Regions from separate parts of the Clostridium sp. ATCC BAA-442 genome, predicted to be linked through region 4. Evidence: riboswitches for the same ligand, from Rfam matches in the RefSeq annotation. Region 4 holds a riboswitch; each other region holds the start of a gene.
The links. Region 4 has a riboswitch for cobalamin ahead of ACESY8_RS07325 (ABC transporter substrate-binding protein). Riboswitches for the same ligand answer to the same signal wherever they lie in the genome.
Positions count from the first base shown of each region.

Region 1 (4,749 bases), on a different contig from region 4:
CCACATTCTGGACCACATTTCCTTGGCGGCCAGATTAGACTGATTACAGTACAGTGGGTAATGGCGGCTTTGGAAGGGCATTTTCCCCAGCAGAAGACTGCTGCGCTCCGTCCCGTGCTCCAGGCGGCGGCACATCCTACGCACCGTGCGGACATAGGAGGGAAAGGAGAGGGAGGTGGTTTCGTTGACCGCGGGGATCAGCGGCGCGCCCATCCCCTCCAAGGTGAAGTCGCCGGTGCCCACCACCACATCCGCCTCTGCGAAGATTCCGCGCAGCGTCTCCTCTGCCGGGTTCAGGAGGAGCTGTGTCTCCGGGCTGTAGAGGGCGGCGGCCTCCCGTACCCGGGCCAGCAGGCTGTCCTCCAGCGCGGGGGTGACATTCAGGTTTTTACGGCTCTCCGGGGTCAGGATGACACAGAGATGGGAGACCGACAGGCCATAGTCCCGCACATAGGATTTGAGCTCGAAGGGAGCCTGCTGGATGCTGCGGCTGACGAGAACCGCCCGGGCCTGCCCCAGGCGGCGGCGGGCCTCCGCCGTCTCCTCCAGGGCCTGGGCCCGCGCCGCCAGGACGACGGGCTCCACCGCCGCCTCCATGCGGAGGGCCTGTCCAATGTCCCGGTAAAAGGTGCAGATTCCATCCAGTCCGGCGTAGCGTCCCGCGCCGCCGATGTGAAGGTATGCGGTTCCGAATTTCTCCCGCATGCGTCTGGCCCAGCGAACCCGCTTGACCAGATTCAGTTCCGCGGCCGGGGCGTGTACCAGAGAGGAGAGGGGGGCGCTGGGGATCCACGTGTTCACCTGAATCCCGCAGCCGTTCAAAAAGACCTCCAGCTCCCGCAGGGCGGCCTTTCCCTCGCTCCCCCAGCCCACCGTCTCGATGTTGATGCTGTGCGGGATCTGAGCGGACGGCTCCATCACCTGCTCCACCAGGGCGTAGAGCGCCTCGGTGAAGCCGCAGCCCTTTAGCTCCATCTCCAGCCGGTTGTCGCCGGTGATGGTCTGGTGGGCCAGCTCTTTCAGACGGTTCCGGGTGTAGTTTTTGTCCCGGTGGGAGAAGAGCTCCGACTGGACGCCCACTACCGAAATACCCTCCCGCCGCAGCTCGGCGCATACGGAGCGCACATCTTCGTTCAGAATGTCGCTGATCGGGGAGGGGATCACCATGATGAGCCCGGGGCGGTAGCGGCTCCAGGCGTCCCGTATGGCCTGGCGGAGCTTCTCCTCCCCGCCGCAGATGATGTCCCGCTCCTCCAGATTGGAGGTCAGCACGCTGTAAAAGGGCTGGTGCCGACGCCGGGCGGAATAGCGGTAGTGAAACCCACAGCCCCGCGGGCTGTGGAGGAGCGGAAGCACCTCCTGCATTTCCCCCACCGCCCCCACGCTGCCGGAGATCTTCCCGTTTACACCAAAGGTGTGCAGCAGGCCGGAGGGGTACATCGCGGTCATCAGATCTTCAAAAAAAGGCTGTCGCATGCGCATTTCTCCTCTCTGCCCGGAGAAAGCAAAATCGCCGGCCCCGCGTATTCTGACGCGGAGCCGGCTTGCAGACAGGCGCACCGGCAGGGCCGGCGGCCTGTGGAGCAGCTTTCACCGGAAGCGTCCCCACAAATTCAGCAAGCAGGTTTCCTGGCTTGCGGCTCGTCACGTGCTGCGCCTTCTCACATGTGAAACATGCAATGGCGATCTGCAGCCCGCTCCCCGCTTACAGTGACCGGATCGCTCGGGAGTTGCACCCGATTCCCTCTAACCAGACGGAGTCTGGCCACTTGCTGAAAACGTATATGAAGGAATTATAGCACAGCCCGGCCGGAAAGAAAAGGGGGGTGATCTCCTGTGACTGCTCTCAACGCGAGATTTCTTATACTTGATTGGTTCGCCCGTTACAGGCGGCGAAGAGCAGATGCGGCGGTGAGCCGGTGGGAATGGAATGTGCCTGTTGCCGCTAGGCTCCGTAAGTGGAGAGCATTCGGCGCAGTTAGACACATATTGACAGGCCTTGGACGGCGGTGTATACTGAATCCATAATTTCATATAGCAGGATATGGTGATACGTTTGTATTGAAAAGGGAACGCAGTGCAAGTCTGCGACAGCTCCCGCTGCTGTAACAGGGACGGCCCGCTTAATACCACTGGGAAACCGGGAAGGTGAGCGAAGCCGGATGATCTGGAGTCAGAAGACCTGCCATGTCTATCGGATTCTATTCTTTCGGCGAGGGAGAATTGGATGCTGCCGCGGTGGATATCGCGGTCATTGGGGCATTAACTGGGCATCGCTGGGGACGGCGGTGCCCTTTTTGCATATCCAGGACAAAGAGCATTCCTGTTTTCTAACGACAAAACAGGAATGCTCTTTCATTATAAGACCAAAGCAGGGGACCGTCCCTGTTTTGAATAGAAATTTAAGAGAAGGAAAGAAGGAACATGTATGAAACGACTGGCATCCCTTCTGCTGGCCAGCGCTCTTGCGCTGACCGCAGCCGGCTGCGCGGGACAGAACCCGGCGGCTTCCACCCAAAGCGGCCCGCCGGAAGCGGTGGAGAGCGGCAAGTCCTCCGTTGCCTATGTGGAGGAACTGCGCATCGGTACCACCGCCGCCATTGACGGCGCCAACGTTATGACGGAAAACGGTATCTTCGGCAAGCTCAACTACAACGCGGTGGTCACCGCTCCCTTTGTAGTCACCGATGAGAATGGCAAGGTTCAGCCCTTTTTCATGACGGGCTGGGAGCTGAGCGGCGACTTGAATACCATTACCGCCACCTTTGCCACAGATCAGGGCCTCACCTGGCACGACGGTGAACCTGTGACCATGGATGACGTGGTGTTTACCTTCCAATATCTGATCGACCGCAAGTCCAGCTATTGCAGCGGCCTGACAGGGGTGGAGGCGGTGAATGAGACCACGGCCACCCTGACGCTGACCGACGGCAAGGCCTTCACCATGCTCAACAGCATGGCTAACTTCGTCACCCTTCGGCCGGAGCATGTGTGGTCCAAGGTGGAGGGCGAATACGCCGAGTACACCGGCGAGGACGCCGCTATCGGCTGCGGCCCCTACAAGCTCACAGGCGTGGACGAGGAGGCCCAGAGCATGACCCTAGAGGCGGTGTCGGATACCTACATGGGACAGGAGCTGACCGTGCGCAAGCTGACCGTGCGCACCTACGACAGCCACGACGCCCTGGTGATGGCCCTGCGCAGCGGGGAGGTGGACGCCATGTACGACTACTCCAACTCCCTGAACGCCACCATGGTGGACTCCATCACCGGAGTGGAGGGGCTGGATCCCGGCATGAGCGACAACCCCGGCAACTATCAACTGGTGTTCGGCTTCAACGAGCAGCCCACCGACGACCTGATCTTCCGCAAGGCCGTGCGGGCCGCGTTGGACTACGAGCTGCTCCGCGTCACCATCGGAGGGGAGGACGGCCAGATCCCCCACGCCGGTATCGTGGCGCCCCCCAATAAGGGCTTTGACGGCTCGCTGCCCGAGCTGGCTCAGGACGTGGACGAAGCCAACGCCCTGCTGGATGAGGGCGGTTATGTGGATGCTGACGGCGACGGCTGGCGGGATATGCCCGACAGCAGCGAGCTGAATGTCCTCATTACTCCCCAGTACAACAAGACCCGTCAGGCCCTCTATCTGCGCATCGCCGAAGTGCTCAAGACCAATCTGGAGGCCGTGGGCGTGCAGACTACCATGGACGAGGAGAGCGTGCGCAACTCCGACCACGCCACCGAGGTCCGCAAGCAGGGCACCTATGAGCTCTACATCGGCTATACCTCTCCCGGCGTGGCCATGTATGACACCGCCTTCATGTACATGATCGGGGATAACGACAACAACCGCTGGGGCACCTGCCTGCTCCCGGAGTTTGTCGCCGCCTATGAGGCCAAGAAGACCGCCGGCAGCTACGAGGCGTACAACGCCGCCATGAAGGAGCTGCAAGCGCTTGCCGATGAACAGGTGGTGGGACTGGCTCTGTGCTGGGACAAGGCCTACTTCCCCTACCGTACCGACCACTATGAGGGCTGGACCAATTTCCCCGGCTGGGGCGTGATCAACTACAAGACCTGGTTCTCCACCCGGCCCGCAGTCTAATAGACGCGGTATGAAAGGAGCGGTTTTCAAATGAAAAAGCAAGCCCTTTCCCTGTTTTTAGCCGGCGCGCTGGCGCTGAGCCTGTTCGGCTGCTCTGCGCAGCCGGCGGCGGAGAGCGCACCTCAGAGCTCTCCTGCCGAAACGGCGGGCAGCTCCTCCGCCGGCGTGGTGGAGGAGCTGCACCTCGGGACCACCGCCGCAAACGACACCTTTACCACCTTTGTGGAGAGCGGCGCATTTGGAAAGATGTGCTATAACTCCTTTGTGACAGCGCCCTTCTGGCAGACGGGGCCCAACGGCGAGGTAGAGCCATTCCTTGTTGCAGATTGGACGGTCAGTGAAGACTCCACTACCATCACCTGTGACTTGGCGCTGGACCAGGGCATCACCTGGCATGATGGGGAGCCCCTGACCATGGACGATGTGCTGTTTACCTTCGATTATAACATCAATGTGCGCAAATCCAGTTACGGCTCCTATGTGGACCATGCTGAGCAGGTGGACGAGGACACCATCAAGGTGGTTTTGAAGGAACCCGGTGCCTACCAGTGGCTCAAGCTGGTGGCTGGCTATTTCTACGTCCAGCCGAAGCACATTTGGGAGAACATTGACGCCCCCAAGGACTACCGTGGGGAGGATGCTGT
Region 1 covers NZ_CAXSQB010000008.1:38,392-43,140, forward strand. The annotation lists gene ACESY8_RS05355 (nitrogenase component 1) at 1-1,476, opposite strand, end outside; cobalamin riboswitch at 1,603-1,788, opposite strand; cobalamin riboswitch at 2,029-2,204, shown strand; gene ACESY8_RS05360 (ABC transporter substrate-binding protein) at 2,429-4,105, shown strand; gene ACESY8_RS05365 (ABC transporter substrate-binding protein) at 4,136-4,749, shown strand, end outside.
Region 1: it holds a riboswitch for cobalamin, as region 4 does, so the genes downstream of both, ACESY8_RS05360 (ABC transporter substrate-binding protein) here and ACESY8_RS07325 (ABC transporter substrate-binding protein) in region 4, are expected to answer to the same signal.

Region 2 (4,749 bases), on a different contig from region 4:
GTAGTATGATCGACTACGGCGCCCGTGAGCTGGAGATCGGCGTCTTCAGCTCAGATCCCGTACGTGGCCGACAGTACCTGGATCTGGAGCCGCTCTGTCAGGCGGTGCTCCCCTATGCCGCAGAGAGGGGAGTCAAGGTGACTGCCCTGGTGGAGAGCGTAGAGGCCGCCCAACGGGCCAGGGCGCTGGGTATCCGCCACGTGGACTTCTTTCTCTCCGTCAGCGACGCCTTCGGCCAGGGCTTCGGCTCCACGCCGGACAGGGCCTTCGCCACCCTGGAGGCCATCGCCAACCTCCCGGACCTCCAGGTACAGGCGGCCCTGGGCGCGGTCTTCGGCTGCCCCTTCGGTGACGCCACTCCCCTGGAGAAAACCCTGGCTTACGCCCAGCGGGCCATGGAGCTGGGGGCCTCCTCCCTGGGACTGGGAGACTCTGCCGGAAAGGCCGATCCAATCCACACCGAGCGCATCCTGCGGGGAATTCTGGAGCGCTTCCGGCCAGAGCAGATCTCACTGCACATCCACAACACTGAGGGATTTGGTCTTGCCAACTGTGTGAAAGCCATGGAGTTGGGCTTTACCCGGTTTGACGTATCCCTGGCGGGCATGGGCGGCTGCCCCGTGATTCCCAATGCCAAGGGGAACATTCCCACCGAAGATTTCGTCAATCTACTCCACAAAATGGATATCGGCTGCGGCATTGATCTGGATCGCTGCACCGTGGCCTCTTTGGACATGAGCCGCCGGATCGGCGCACCGGTCATCAGCAGTATGGCGGGCAACACCCTTCTGAAACAGGATGCCTCCCCGCTACCTGTTAAATGAACGGCTACCTATGCCTAAAAAAGCGCCCGCCTGCGCATAGCAGTTGGGCGCTTTTTCCATGTGCATCTCGGAATGTATAGGCTGGAACCTTCGTTTACTGTCCTTCCTTCTTCTCCCGTTCCGCCATCTCGCCAGCAATCTTCTGGAAACTGTCGGCAATAAATCCATAGTTCTCCCGGCGGTGGGGTACCAGGCACTTGCTGCAGTCCTTGACGCCGCTTTCCAAATAGGTGAAGTTTCCCCCGCACTTCCGCCCCAGCATATAAAGCGGGCAGTAGCAGAACAGGCAGTTGAACTCCGTCCCCTCCGGCACCGGGTGGCAGGGGTAATATTCGCACTCCTTGTTGGTATAGAAAGCGAAGTGCTTGCCCTCCCAGTATTTTTTTTGTTCGCCCATAACCGTATCTCCTTCCCGTTGCGTCAATTCTCTTTTGTCTCCCAAGGGGTAAACAGACAGTAGGCGGGGCACAGCTCCCCCATATAGATCCACACGTTCTCCCCCATCTCCACCGGCTCCGGGAAGGTCAGGTTGGGGATGAACAGCTTCAAAGTGGTACGCTTCTTCCCTTTCAGATTTACCCCCTCCGCCGTGGGGTGGGTCCGGAATTCCTCTACCTGCTGTGCCAGGTCGGCGATGCCGAGCTCCCGCGCCAACCGGGGCAGCACCTCGTTCTCCTTACAGTAGGATACGTGGTCGGGGTTCTTGATCCAGGTGAGATTCAGCATAGCGGTCTCCTTCCTTTCTGCTCGTCGTCACTGTCTCCTGCATAAAACTGCGGCCGCGGCAGATCCCATGATCCGCCGCGCCCGCTTTTCCGCGCGCTTTCCCGGCGCACACCGACGTGCGCCCCACGCTCAAACACCATAGGTCTTCCGGCTCGTGCCTTTCCAGAGCGATCTCGCTCCTGCGTCTGCCGTTCCGCCTTCTCAGGGCCCTGCCCCAATGACCGGCTCACGCCTCGAACGGCAACCTCAAGCACATACGGCTACGGGTATAGCTCCGGACTCCCACCGGCTTCCCTCATCCCTGCGCCTGCCCGAAGGGCAGCACTCGCGCAGAGTCATGATGCTCCATATAAACTTGGCTGTGCACCCTTATTATACTCCATGCAGGCCAAAAGTCAAGAGACAGGTGGCGGTCCTGCTGCCTCGGCATTCAGAAATTGTGTTTTGATGATATTCAGACCCAACCGGCCGCCGGCCGCCTTGCCGAACCCGTCGATAATCTGATTGATTGTATCCGCACTCTAAAAGATTTTTAATTTTTCCTTTGCACGGGTGATGGCTGTATAGAAAATGCCGTGGGAGATCTGCTCGGAATTGCTGCTGGGGATGACCTCCTTGGCGGAATTGTACTCGAGGCCCTGCGCCTTGTGAATGGAGACTGTATAGGCCAACTGAAAGGGGACGACCGAAAGCCCAAGGAGTGGTCGTCGGAGATCCCGTCCAGCTACAGACGAAGTCATCCCCAGACTCTTCCGTGTTTTTGATCTCGTCCCCGCCGGTAAAGCGGATCACCGCAGAGTCCTTGCTAAAATCGAGCGACGCGAGAAACCTGGGGGAAATGTACTTCCAGAATACGCGCTCCTGCCCTCGCTTCCCCGTATTTAACACCAGGAACAAGATACCGGGGTCCAGCGTAACCTCCAAAGCCACATATGCAGGGAAGGCAAGATCCCGTAGCCGATAGTGGACAGCGCCGTCCAGCGATATCTGCGGGGTCGAGGTTCCCTTACTCTGGACCACAAAGCTCCGCTTTGGCCGCCTAGACACCTCTGGAGACGGGACTAATTCAAACGTCCCATCCGTATTAGGCCATGTGTCTTCAGTCGAGAACCTCTCACTGATTTTCCGCCCGAGCCCAAAAATGCCTGGAGCATTGTAACAGCGTCCCGGTCATCACCAGACCATGCGGTGTGGGTGTTACTATATCGCTGAAGCTGTTCAGATATAATTTTCATGCCCCCTTCATGTTGACAGAAAATCCTTCCAAAATTGCTTATATGCTAATTGTAATCAATTTTCGCTCTTTATTACAAGCTACATGCCATATCCTCTGATTCCAAAATTATATCTTTTCCTTTCGCCTGCAAAATCCAGATAATATTTTGTAGTAAAACACCACTATAGCATGACTGATTGCCAGCATATCATAGAGGTATTACAAATTTAAAAACCACGTCTCAGCCTCAATTGGCTAAGACGTGGCTTTCAAATTTGGAACAGACGGTTAAAACCGACAAGAAAAAAGCCGCACACAGGGCGGCCCCAAACCGAAGCCCAGCGTAAGCTGGTTCTGTTTGGAAAGGAGGAGCAGCGGCGTGAGCGCGCTCTGACATATAAAATAAGTCGGAGCAAGCGATCCATAGCTTGCTCCGACATGGACGGTAGCTACAAAAAAGATACGCTTCCCTGTTCAGAGTGCCACACCCTATCTTCATTTTGGTATATCATAAGTTTGTCCTACTAAGCTTCACGGATAATACTATTAACAATGAAAGAAAAAAGCAACCACATAAACAAGAAATTTAGAGAAAGCAAAGCAAACCCAAGAGATGATAAAACAATTTCACTATGTAAATAATTTGAAAACCACCCATTGGTTTTATTAAAAATTGAAATGTAACTTATTACAATACTCACTAAGCCACAAAGCATTGCTGCTCGGAAGTAGGTTATTAAGACTCCTAATTTACTTTTGCCTGGTACATTTGGATCCGGAGCATTTTTCATTGCAGTCATTGTCTTACTTCCCAAAAGTGCAGTCAGAGCAGCAATATAAATACCTAATGCTATAGCAATTACAGAAATTGAATGATCCGCAACTTCAAAATAATCAACCTTCAGCCAAAACTCAAGTATAATGATTACAATAGCCACTACACCAATAGCTATTTTATGTTTTCTATACAAGCTATCACCTAATCTCATGCAATAGGCTATTTTTAACTTCATCAGAATCATAATGCTGGTTTTCATCTTTGGCAACATTTATGTTAATGCTTTTTATTATTGTCGATAGATTAAAAGATTGTTCGACTTGGTTATCATCTAGTCCGATAAAAATGATATCATCACATGCCCCAGAATCATACATATTTTTCATGCGTCGGATGAAACCTCTGGCATTTTCTATAGGTATTTGTGTCCAATCAATTTTTAGTTTTATTTTATCAGGGATATCAAATCCATAGATATTTGAGACCCTATTAAATATGCTGTCTTCTGTTAAATTATATGTACATCTCCGTTGAGCAAATCTTGCTGATTTCAAAAATCGAACTGTTGCTTCGAAATCATCGATAGAGGAATATATATTCTTAATTTCAACTGTTTTTTGTAGTGTTAAATGAAAATACCCTTTTACAAAGGCTTTCTTTGCAGGATCGCTAAGATATAAAACAGCTTGTGCAATATCATAACAGATAAAGAGTTGTTTTCTAGGTTCTACTTGACTTTTTCGTCTGGGATTCTTCTGTAATTGTTCGCTCTCTTCATCATATACTTCATCGCTATATAATTCTGCGTTATCGTATCGACAAGAAATCCATAAAAAGCGATTATCATCTTCCATTGATCGTTCTATCAAGTACAGTTCAGTTGCAGAGCGATAAGTAGATTGTCCATGAGCTGCAATGCTTAATATCTCATTTGTTGTTGGAATCTGACCACCAATAATTAGTTGAAATGCTTTGAACTCCATCGTGACTCCTCCCATACCCATGCAGTTTTTGGGCATCTATTTTAGTTGTCCATTAAATAACATATCCAATAATCTTTCCCCAGGGGTCAGCTTCACGACTGAATCCAAACTGACAACTATTGTATCAGTCGGACTTGAAAATTTTGTCTTCTGGTGTTATTGTATACTCTAATAGAGCTAAACTCCCATTATCGTTTTGACAAAATGGTAGAATAGATGGGC
Region 2 covers NZ_CAXSQB010000019.1:47,693-52,441, reverse strand. The annotation lists gene ACESY8_RS09985 (hydroxymethylglutaryl-CoA lyase-like TIM-barrel protein) at 1-824, shown strand, start outside; gene ACESY8_RS09980 (cysteine-rich small domain-containing protein) at 919-1,221, opposite strand; gene ACESY8_RS09975 (hypothetical protein) at 1,245-1,550, opposite strand; cobalamin riboswitch at 1,671-1,889, opposite strand; gene ACESY8_RS09970 (ATP-binding domain-containing protein) at 2,072-2,290, opposite strand; gene ACESY8_RS09965 (hypothetical protein) at 3,291-3,788, opposite strand; gene ACESY8_RS09960 (hypothetical protein) at 3,742-4,527, opposite strand.
Region 2: it holds a riboswitch for cobalamin, as region 4 does, so the genes downstream of both, ACESY8_RS09975 (hypothetical protein) here and ACESY8_RS07325 (ABC transporter substrate-binding protein) in region 4, are expected to answer to the same signal.

Region 3 (4,749 bases), on a different contig from region 4:
GGCGATCCGCCCTCTGGAGGGCGGAAGACTGGGAGAACCCGTATGAAAAATGCGCCGTCCGGCCTGAGCCGGACGGCGTACATCTCTTTTGGTTAGTGTAATGTTTTTCGCGGACTGGAAAGCTAATGAAATGCGTGTGGACTCTAGATATTATCCGGTTTTACAATGATTTCTAAGCCCTCTGCCTCCCAGTTTATCTCTTTGCTTGTTACTCTTAGCCAATTACAGAATAAACCCTTTTTGTTCATAACACCAGCCTGAAGTACTGTTGTATGACGCTTACGCTATATGGGCACCATAAAAGCAATTTTCTATTCATCCTCCTCGACCGGACGCCATGCCTGTCCAAATTTTACATCTCGAAACAGCGCGGCCAAGCCGGTGATCTGTTTGAGTCGTAGGACTTCATCCTTGTCCATCCCCAAATGCTTGGCGATCCAGGCGTCGGACCGCCCAAGCTCATGCAGTTCCTTGATTATATTGCTCATCAGATCCACATTATGGGATCCTCTGGCACGGTTGTGCCGTATGGTACTTGCCATACGGTTGGAGAGAGGCTTGTCGATCACTGCCACTGGAAGCATTCCCTGCTCCCGTTCATAGATATCCCGGTGTTCCTTCATTACGCGCCAGCGGTGGAAGCCATCTACAATGGCATATAGATCCTGTTTGGCAGAGTAATAGCAAACGATTGGCTGGGTATATCCGTCCTCCAGAATACTGAGGTAGAGTAGTTTCATCTCCGGAGGCGCTACACTGTTTGGATTATATGTATTGGGGATGATCTTTTCAAACGGCACAGCAATAATACGATAGGCCGGACTGCGAAACGGTTCACTTGTCATTTATGATCCCCCTATACTTCCGCTTAAATAGATCGACCCGCTTCTGCTCTTGCCGGGTCAGGCCGAAACCCATAAAGCGACAGGTGTGGTCATTTTTCAAAATACAATAGCACATCCGTTTCCAGCTTGGAATGTCTTTGGTACTCTTAATATCATCCGTATGATCCGGAATCGGTCCAAGAAAGACCACGCGGGATTTTTTATCTAGTGTATAGTTGGATACACCGTTTCGTTGAATCTGATATCCATGTTCCTCTAACTCACGAATGACTTCCTCAGAGAGCCCGCCGCCCGTTTCGTGCCAGAACTGAATCGAGGTCTTGAATTTTTTTACATAATTGTTTTGAAGCCGCTTGGGCAGCGTATCCAGCAGGAACTTTGTGTAGGACTGCCAGGTATGCCCCTCTGGCAGAGTGATGCTGCGATAGCCCATGGCTTTGGTCCGACCATAGATCGCACCAAAGTTGGCCCCCCGCACCCGGCCGACCAGCCTGGTCCAAATCTCCGGATCAATCACCCGGTATAAATTCAGCGCATCCTTGGAGTAATCATTGAACGGAGAGGCCACCCGCATCTGGTCGATCTTGAGCCCCGCCTGATAATACAGATCATAGAGTCGATTATATTCATAGCCAAACCGGGAAATCGCGACCCACACATCCCTGTTAGACCAGTCATAAAGGGGAGAAGCGCACCACACATCCTTGAACTGCTTGGAGATCCAACATTCTCCCTTATAGCCATGTTTCTTATTGACAAATCCGCTGTACCTCTGCAACGATTCATCTGCCCGCAATCCCAACAGACAAACAGTGCGTCCCCCGCCATGGCGTTCCTTATAAAAACGCCCAAACTGCTTAGCAAGGTCCTCCTGGTGCATCCGGTAGCGGTAATGATCGAACGGCTTATCCATATTGATGACATAGGAATAGCTGGGCATGGGACGCACCCACAGTTCAGGATGCCTGTCATCCCAGGGATACCAAAACATCTCATAGCTGGACAGGGCAGTTCGGGTAGCCATAGGCAGACATACCCAGTAGGGATCGACCTCAGACTCCAAACGCTCAAATGTTTTTGTGACATATTCCGTCGTCACTGTATATTGCGCCTCAAAATCCTGATGAAAGACGCCGACCGTCCGCTGTGGGTAATAAGTGCGCTTAAAATCCAGCAGGAGGTTCAGAAGAAGCCCACTGTCCTTACCGCCGCTGAACGAAACGTAGATGTTCTCAAACTCGCGGAACAAAAAATCAAAGCGCTCCTGTACTGCTTCATATACGTTTTTCTGAATGTATTCTCGTTTCATATCTCTCTATCTCAAAACGATGCAATGTTCGGTATGATTACTCTTTTGAAAATATTGTAAAAAATCCCCCCCCCTTAAATGCACGGACAGGAAACCGTGGTCATGTGTGCGACGACCAAACCAGCAGATGTTTAGAAGCCCGCTATTCAAGACCTGATCCTATTATGGTGTCCGTGATTGCATGATTAGGAGTTTAATTCGGCGCCCCCAAAAGCGAGCTGCAAGTTTACAGATGAAAATATTACCAAAATTATAACACTTTTCGACAAAAATCGCAATAGGAACAGGCGCCATCTCTATTTGTAAGTAAGTCCACGAAAAGGAGCCAACTCCATGACGGCCACAGGCCGAATTTATTTTTGCCTCCTTGGTCGAGATAAGTTAAATAGCGTTTGGAAAATTTTTGTGTTTGCCCCTTGCATTTCAAGAAAAAAGTTGTATAATGAACTCAAAAGAAAGCCATTTGTAAAGTACAAGTTTTACAAAAGATAGTTCTTTGAAGGGAATGGTTCCTGAGTCCCGCATGGGCAGAGCGGCATGCACCTTCCCGTAAAATTTAATATGAATCCGGCTTTTGTGGCAAATGCGCGACCCGGTTCCCGTCAGGGACCGGACACGCATCCTTGTTTCTGAACAAGGGAATCAGGTGAAATTCCTGGACATGTTTTGCAGCAGGAGCCGCGGCGAAAGCTGCGGGGACGTGCAATTCAATAGCTGTGATTGTGGAGTGTATCCGTTTTCTGCGAAAGCAGGTCACTGGCGGTCGTAATGGCTTAGCTGGGAAGGCGGCGGATATGCGCAGGCGGGCTTTAGGCCCGTCGGGACACATCAGTCAGAAGACCTACTAGGAGCTTACCCCCAATTCCTTGGGGCTGCTCTGAGATAAATGCCAAATGTGAGGAGGGCATGGGATAAGTGCCCCCTTCTACCCGAAATGGGTGCAAAAGCGGACGCATATTTTGCGTCCGCTTTTTATTCGCACGCTCGGGGGAAAGACGGACGTATCGGTATGCGTCCGTCTTTTTGTTTCTATTGCCCCAAGAGGTCTGCGGGGCAGCCGGATTGTGCCACAAGTCAGGAGGCTGTTTTGTGAGCGGCAAGTATTTCACCGGTGATCAGAAGCTCAGCAAAAAACTCATTGGGCGCACCAAGGAAGCGCTTCGTCAGCGAAATGTTCAGTTTGCCCAGACGCACGGTGACGCCAGCGACGAAGAGCTGCTGGACTATGTCCGGGGTGAGGCGGCACGGCTTGGAATGACGCCCAACGCCGGGGAGATCATCGGAGGCCACTTTATCGCGGTTCGCTTTGGCTGCTGGAAGAATGTGGTCACGGCGGCGGGGCTGGTCCCGCCGAAGAAGCAGAAGCCCCTCCCCAAGCGGCAGATCTTCAAGGAGGAGCTCCGCTGTCAGGCGAGAGAGCGGGCATACACAGAGCAACAGAACAGCAGCGAGTAATCCTGATGAAGAAGGGGATCCCCTTCTTCCGTCATAGGGGGCTACCCCTATGACGAGCCTCCTTTAGGAATCCAGCGGGCCTTCGCCCGTTTCAAATGGCCGAAGCGCGGCCGACAACTGAATAGCGGCATCGGAAGGGGATACCGGCCTGGGGAAGCGCGCGGGGAGAGGAGCGCGCCAAGGGCCGAACAACGCGGTCTGCGTCGGGGCGGACGGGAGCGCAGGAACGGGGTCCGGTGCTTGCGTAAGGGCGCGTTCACAGGCCGGACAGGCCGTGACGATAAGTAACATGGGAATTTTATGCGAACTGGAAAGGTCGGGTGGTTGGGAAATGTCTTTTGATTGCGGCCATGGGAGCATGCACGCCTATGGCTGCTGAGTCCGTGTGCATGCCGCACGGGGAATCCTGCTCGTGCGGCGGTCGAGCAAAGGAAGTTTAATTTTGAAGGAGAAAAAGCCATGCAAAAGATGAAAAACGGCAAAAAGGTTCTGTCCGTGTGCCTGTCTCTGGCGATGGCCGCGGGCATGCTGTCCACCAGCGCGTTCGCGTCTTGGAACGTCTACGGCGGCAGCAACAATCACAACGCGGTGGTGACGGAGGCTCCTACCACGCCGGATGCTTCCGGCCTGAACAGCTACATCCAACTTAAGTGTACCGGCTCCGGCTGGGATGGCGTGGACAACGTGCCTGTAATGCAGACGGTGAACGGGACTACCTATGCTTACGTTCTCTACGATGGCTATGGAGCCAGCGGCGCGCTGGTAGCCAAGATCAGGTGCGCGGAAAATGGCGGCAGCAGCATCGTCTGGACTACCGATCCCTATGGCACGGAGGGAACCTCTCTGAACGCCAAGAGCGGCTTCCAACTGTCTACCCCCTATCTGGACGACAAGGGTACCCCCGACGACGCGTCGGACGATACCCTCTATGTGGGTACCATCAGCCAGTATGACGACTACGAGGGCGGTGAGTGGCTTACCGGTACCGGCAGCAAGGTTATGGCTCTTACCGGCCTGGATCAGAACAAACCCACTGTGACGAATGTCCTGACCGGCATCAATGGCCAGATCAACACCCCCATCACCACCGACGGGACCTACCTGTACTTCGGCACCTGGCCCGGCGGCAGCCGCGCGGGA
Region 3 covers NZ_CAXSQB010000008.1:49,322-54,070, forward strand. The annotation lists gene ACESY8_RS05390 (ABC transporter ATP-binding protein) at 1-46, shown strand, start outside; gene ACESY8_RS05395 (IbrB-like domain-containing protein) at 312-845, opposite strand; gene ACESY8_RS05400 (phosphoadenosine phosphosulfate reductase) at 835-2,154, opposite strand; cobalamin riboswitch at 2,742-3,017, shown strand; gene ACESY8_RS05405 (homing endonuclease associated repeat-containing protein) at 3,244-3,609, shown strand; gene ACESY8_RS05410 (PQQ-binding-like beta-propeller repeat protein) at 4,069-4,749, shown strand, end outside.
Region 3: it holds a riboswitch for cobalamin, as region 4 does, so the genes downstream of both, ACESY8_RS05405 (homing endonuclease associated repeat-containing protein) here and ACESY8_RS07325 (ABC transporter substrate-binding protein) in region 4, are expected to answer to the same signal.

Region 4 (4,749 bases):
CCGGAAAGGGTGAGGGCCGCCCCCACCAGGGCCCCCAGCAGCACCCGCGGGGCCCGCAGGAACCAGACGATGTTCTGGGTGCTCTCCCGCACCCCCTCCAGGGGGAGCTCCGAGCCGGTCAGCAGGCCGCCCAGCCGGTGGAACATCACCCGCCACACCTCGGCAAAGGGGATGGCCACCGGCCCGGTGCCGATGCCGATGATGATAGATGCCAGGAGCACCGCTGCCAGCACCAGACAGGTCAGAAAGGTGTGAGTCTTCACCAGCCTGCAAAACTGCTTCATACCGCCCTCTTACGCGAAGCAGTCGGGGTGGAAGGCACGGGCAAACTTCTCCACCGTGTCGCCCGTCATGGAACTGGCAAAAGACTCGCACAGCGTCACGGAGATAATGCGGTCGTTCTGGATGGCGGGCACCGTGGCCAAGGCAGGGTTCTCCTTGAGCTGGGCAATCTTCTCCTCCAGAGAGGTATCGCCGTAGTCGTCGATGATGATCACCTCGGGGGCCCGCTCCACCACGGTTTCCCAGCTCACGGTGGCCCAGGTGGTGTCCAGATCGTTGAAGATGTTGACGCCGCCCGCGTGCTCGATGAGCTTGGAGGTGAAGTTGTTGCCGCAGGTGTAGGCGCCCTCCTCCTGGGCCATGTCAAAAACGAACACCGGGATGGCCTCCTGGCCCGTCACCGCCTCCTCGGCGGCGGCAATCTGGGCCTGCATGTCATTCACCAGCTCCTCCGCCCGTTCTTCCACTTGGAAGATGCGTCCCAGGTTATAGAAATCCTGATATACGTCCTCCAAATCAGCCCCCAGCTTGTAGCCCTCGATGGAGGACAGGGACATAATTCCGTACTGGGAGAGGGTGTCATGTTCCGTGTTATATTTCTCACTGAAGGCGCTGGAGCGGCCGTAGACAAAGTCGGGCTCCAGCGCCAGGATGGTTTCCAGGCTCGGCTTATCCGCCATCTGGGGAATGACCTCGTATTCCGCACGGTACTCGGGTGCCACGCGGGTATTGTTATTGGCTGTGTAAATGATCCTGTCCCCCAGCCCCAGGGCCATCAGTTGATCGCCCGTGTTCACATTCGTACAGAGAACCTTCTCGGGCACGTGGGTAAATGTGACCTCCGCGCCGTCCTTGGTGGTCAGGGTAAAGGGAAATCCCTCGGTGTTTGCCGGGGTTTCCGCGCCCTGGACATCCCCCGCAGGAGTGGGGCTGGCCGCCGGGGCCGGATTCTGGCCGGCGGTGCCGCAGGCCGTCAGGCCCAGGGCGAGGGCGAGGGTCAGGGGTACGAGCTTTTTCATGATAATCCTCCTTTTTTGTGCTGTGGACAGAAAAATCCCGCTTTCCGACGGAAAGCGGGACTGCTCATCGCCATGGGCACAATCGGACCACACGGCGGCAAACAGACAGGCTACTTTCTGCGGAAGACACCTATCCTTCTGCACAGACAGCAGGTTTCCTGACTTACGGCTCTCCGCCGGGCCGCGCCTTCTCGTGTCTCCACAATGGCGTCTGCGGCCGGCTCCCCGCTTACAGTGACCGGATCGTTCGGGATTTGCACCCGATTCCCTTTTACCCGCCCCGGAGGGCGGCACTGTCCATGCTATCAAGTTGTCAAAAGACATACTACGCCAATTTTTCCCCTTTGTCAAGGGGCGGGACGCTCCTCGTCCAAGAGCATCCGCGCCGCGTCTGCCAGGGGGATGCGGCGGTCCATGCTCCGCCGCCGGAGGGCCCGGTGGGCCTCCTCCTCGGTCATGCCGCTGCGCGCCATCAGCCGCTCCTTGGCCCGCTCCACTACCTCCCGCTCCTCGCTGCTCCGCCGGGGCGGCAGGAGGGCTCCGGCCTCCTCGCCCAGCCGAAGCAGCTCCTCCACCGCGGCGAGCAGCTCCCGCCTGCCTGCGGGGGCGGAGAGGCGGAGGAGTCCAGGGCGCTCCGGCACCAGCTCCAGCAGGCCGCGGGGGGCCAGCAGCAACACCGTGCAGAAGCCGGGCAGCTCCCCGGCCAGCTCCTCCGCCGTCCCATCCGGGAACTTATAGCCGCACACCACGGCGGTGAGCCGCTGCTGGCGGACCAGGCGCTTGACCTGATCCGCGGAGCGGCAGAGCAGGCAGGCGGCCGTCCCGGAGCTCTCCAGCAGCTCCTTGAGTCTCCGGCCGTTTTTCTCGCCCTCAAAGGCGACGACCACCGTCTCCACGGGGCCTTAATAGTTGATGATGTACTTCTCCCGCTCCCAGGAGGACACGCGGGTGCGGTACTCGTCCCACTCCCGCCACTTGCCCGTCAGGTAGTTGGCGGCCACGTGCTCCCCCAGGGTGTCCAGAATCAACTGGTCGGCCTCCAGGGCGCGGAGGGCCTCCTCCAGGGAGCCGGGCAGGCTCTCGATGCCGTGGGCCTTCCGGGCGGCGGCGTCCATGGCGTAGATGTTCTCGGTGATCTCCGCCGGGGGCGTCATACCCTTCTCGATGCCGTCCAGTCCGGCGGCCAGGCAGACAGCGAAGGCCAGGTAGGGGTTGCAGGAGGGGTCGGGGGAGCGCAGCTCCACCCGGGTGCCCTGGCCCCGGCTGGCGGGGATGCGGATGAGGGCGGAGCGGTTGGACGCCGACCAGGCCAGGTAGCAGGGGGCCTCGTAGCCGGGCACCAGCCGCTTGTAGGAGTTGACCAGGGGGTTGGTCACCGCCGCCATGCCCCGCACATGGTGGAGCAGTCCGGCGATGAAGCTGTACGCCTCCTTGGACAGGCCGCGGGGATCGTCGGGGTCGTAGAAGGCGTTTTTGCCGTTGCGGAACAGGGACATGTTGGTGTGCATACCGGAGCCCGCTATCCCGAAGATCGGCTTGGGCATGAAGGTGGCGTGGAGGCCGTTGCGCTGGGCCAGGGTCTTGACCGCCAGCTTAAAGGTCATGATGTTGTCGGCGGCGTGGAGGGCTTCGGCGTACTTGAAGTCGATCTCATGCTGGCCCTGGGCGCACTCGTGGTGGCTGGCTTCGATCTCAAAGTCCATCTGCTCCAGCGCCATGCAGATCTCCCGCCGGGTGGACTCCCCGTGATCCAGGGGGCCCAGGTCGAAGTAGCCCGCCTCGTCGTTGGTCTGGGTGGTGGGCTTGCCCTCCTCGTCGGTCTTGAACAGGAAGAACTCCGCCTCCGGGCCCACATTGAAACGGTCGTAGCCCATGTCGTTGGCCTTCTGGATCACCCGCTTGAGCACATAGCGGGGGTCGCCCACGAAGGGGGTTCCGTCGGTGTTGTATACGTCGCAGATCAGCCGGGCCACTTTACCGTGGCTGGGCCGCCAGGGGAAGATACGGAAGCTCTTCAGATCCGGGTAGAGGTACTGGTCAGACTCGTCAATGCGGACGAAGCCCTCAATGGAGGAGCCGTCGAACATACACTGGTTGCTGACCGCCTTTTCAATCTGGGACGCGGTGATGGCCACGTTTTTGAGCATGCCGAAAATGTCGGTAAACTGCAGGCGCACGAACTCGATTTCCTCTTCCCGAACGATGCGGATGATGTCCTCTTTGCTGTAGACCCCCATGGTCTGCCGCCCCTTTCGCTTTAAAAATGAAGGCGCTCCGCCCTTGGGGTCGGAACGCCTTTGTTCACAACGATTGTCGTAAGTATACCGTGTTCCGCCTCCCTCTGTCAAGGGCTTTGGGCCTCCCTTTCCGCACTTTGTGACAACTATCCGGGCCCTCTCCCCCTTCCCACGCCCCCTTTTATGCAATTTTCTCCGCCCTTCTGGAAAAAATATGCCGGAATGTCCTCCCTCTCTTGCTTTTTCCCGCTGTTCAGGGTAAAATAAGAGTTCGTATCGAGATAAAGGAGTGAATTTACATGCCAGAAGAGCTGAAACCCACCATGACGCAGAACTTCATCCATGATTTCATTGACGAGGACATCGCCCAGGGTGGTCAGTTCCAAGGCATGACCGTCCACACCCGGTTCCCGCCGGAGCCCAACGGCTACCTGCACATCGGCCATGCCAAGGCGATCTTCGTGGACTTCGGCACCGCCGAGAAGTACGGCGGCCTGTGCAACCTGCGCATGGACGACACCAACCCCACCAAGGAGGACGTGGAGTACGTGGAGGCCATTCAGGAGGACATCCACTGGCTGGGCTACGACTGGGGCGGCCGCTTCTTCTTCGCCTCCGACTATTTTGAGAAGATGTACGAGTACGCCGTGGAGCTCATCAAAAAGGGCCTGGCCTACGTGTGCGAGCTGACCCCCGAGCAGTTTAAGGAGTACCGCGGCGACGTGAACACCCCCGCCCGCTCTCCCTTCCGCGACCGGCCCATCGAGGAGTCCCTGGATCTCTTCGCCCGGATGCGCGCCGGCGAATTCCCCAACGGGGCCATGACCCTGCGGGCCAAGATCGATCTGGCCAGCGGCAACTTCAACATGCGCGACCCGGTGCTCTACCGCATCAACCACATGCACCACCACCGCCAGGGGGACAAGTGGTGCATCTACCCCATGTACGACTTCGCCCACCCCCTGGAGGACGCGCTGGAGGGGATTACCCACTCCCTCTGCTCCCTGGAGTTTGAGGATCACCGCCCCCTCTATGACTGGGTGATCGCCAACTGCCCCGTCCCCGCCAAGCCCCGGCAGATCGAGTTCGCCCGCCTGGGCATCAACTACACCGTGATGAGCAAGCGCAAGCTCCGCCAGCTGGTGGAGGAGGGCCGGGTGTCCGGCTGGGACGACCCCCGCATGCCCACCCTGTGCGGCCTGCGCCGGCGG
Region 4 covers NZ_CAXSQB010000012.1:32,101-36,849, reverse strand. The annotation lists gene ACESY8_RS07330 (FecCD family ABC transporter permease) at 1-284, opposite strand, end outside; gene ACESY8_RS07325 (ABC transporter substrate-binding protein) at 294-1,301, opposite strand; cobalamin riboswitch at 1,433-1,614, opposite strand; gene ACESY8_RS07320 (ANTAR domain-containing response regulator) at 1,649-2,188, opposite strand; gene glnA (type I glutamate--ammonia ligase) at 2,204-3,538, opposite strand; gene ACESY8_RS07310 (glutamine--tRNA ligase/YqeY domain fusion protein) at 3,838-4,749, shown strand, end outside.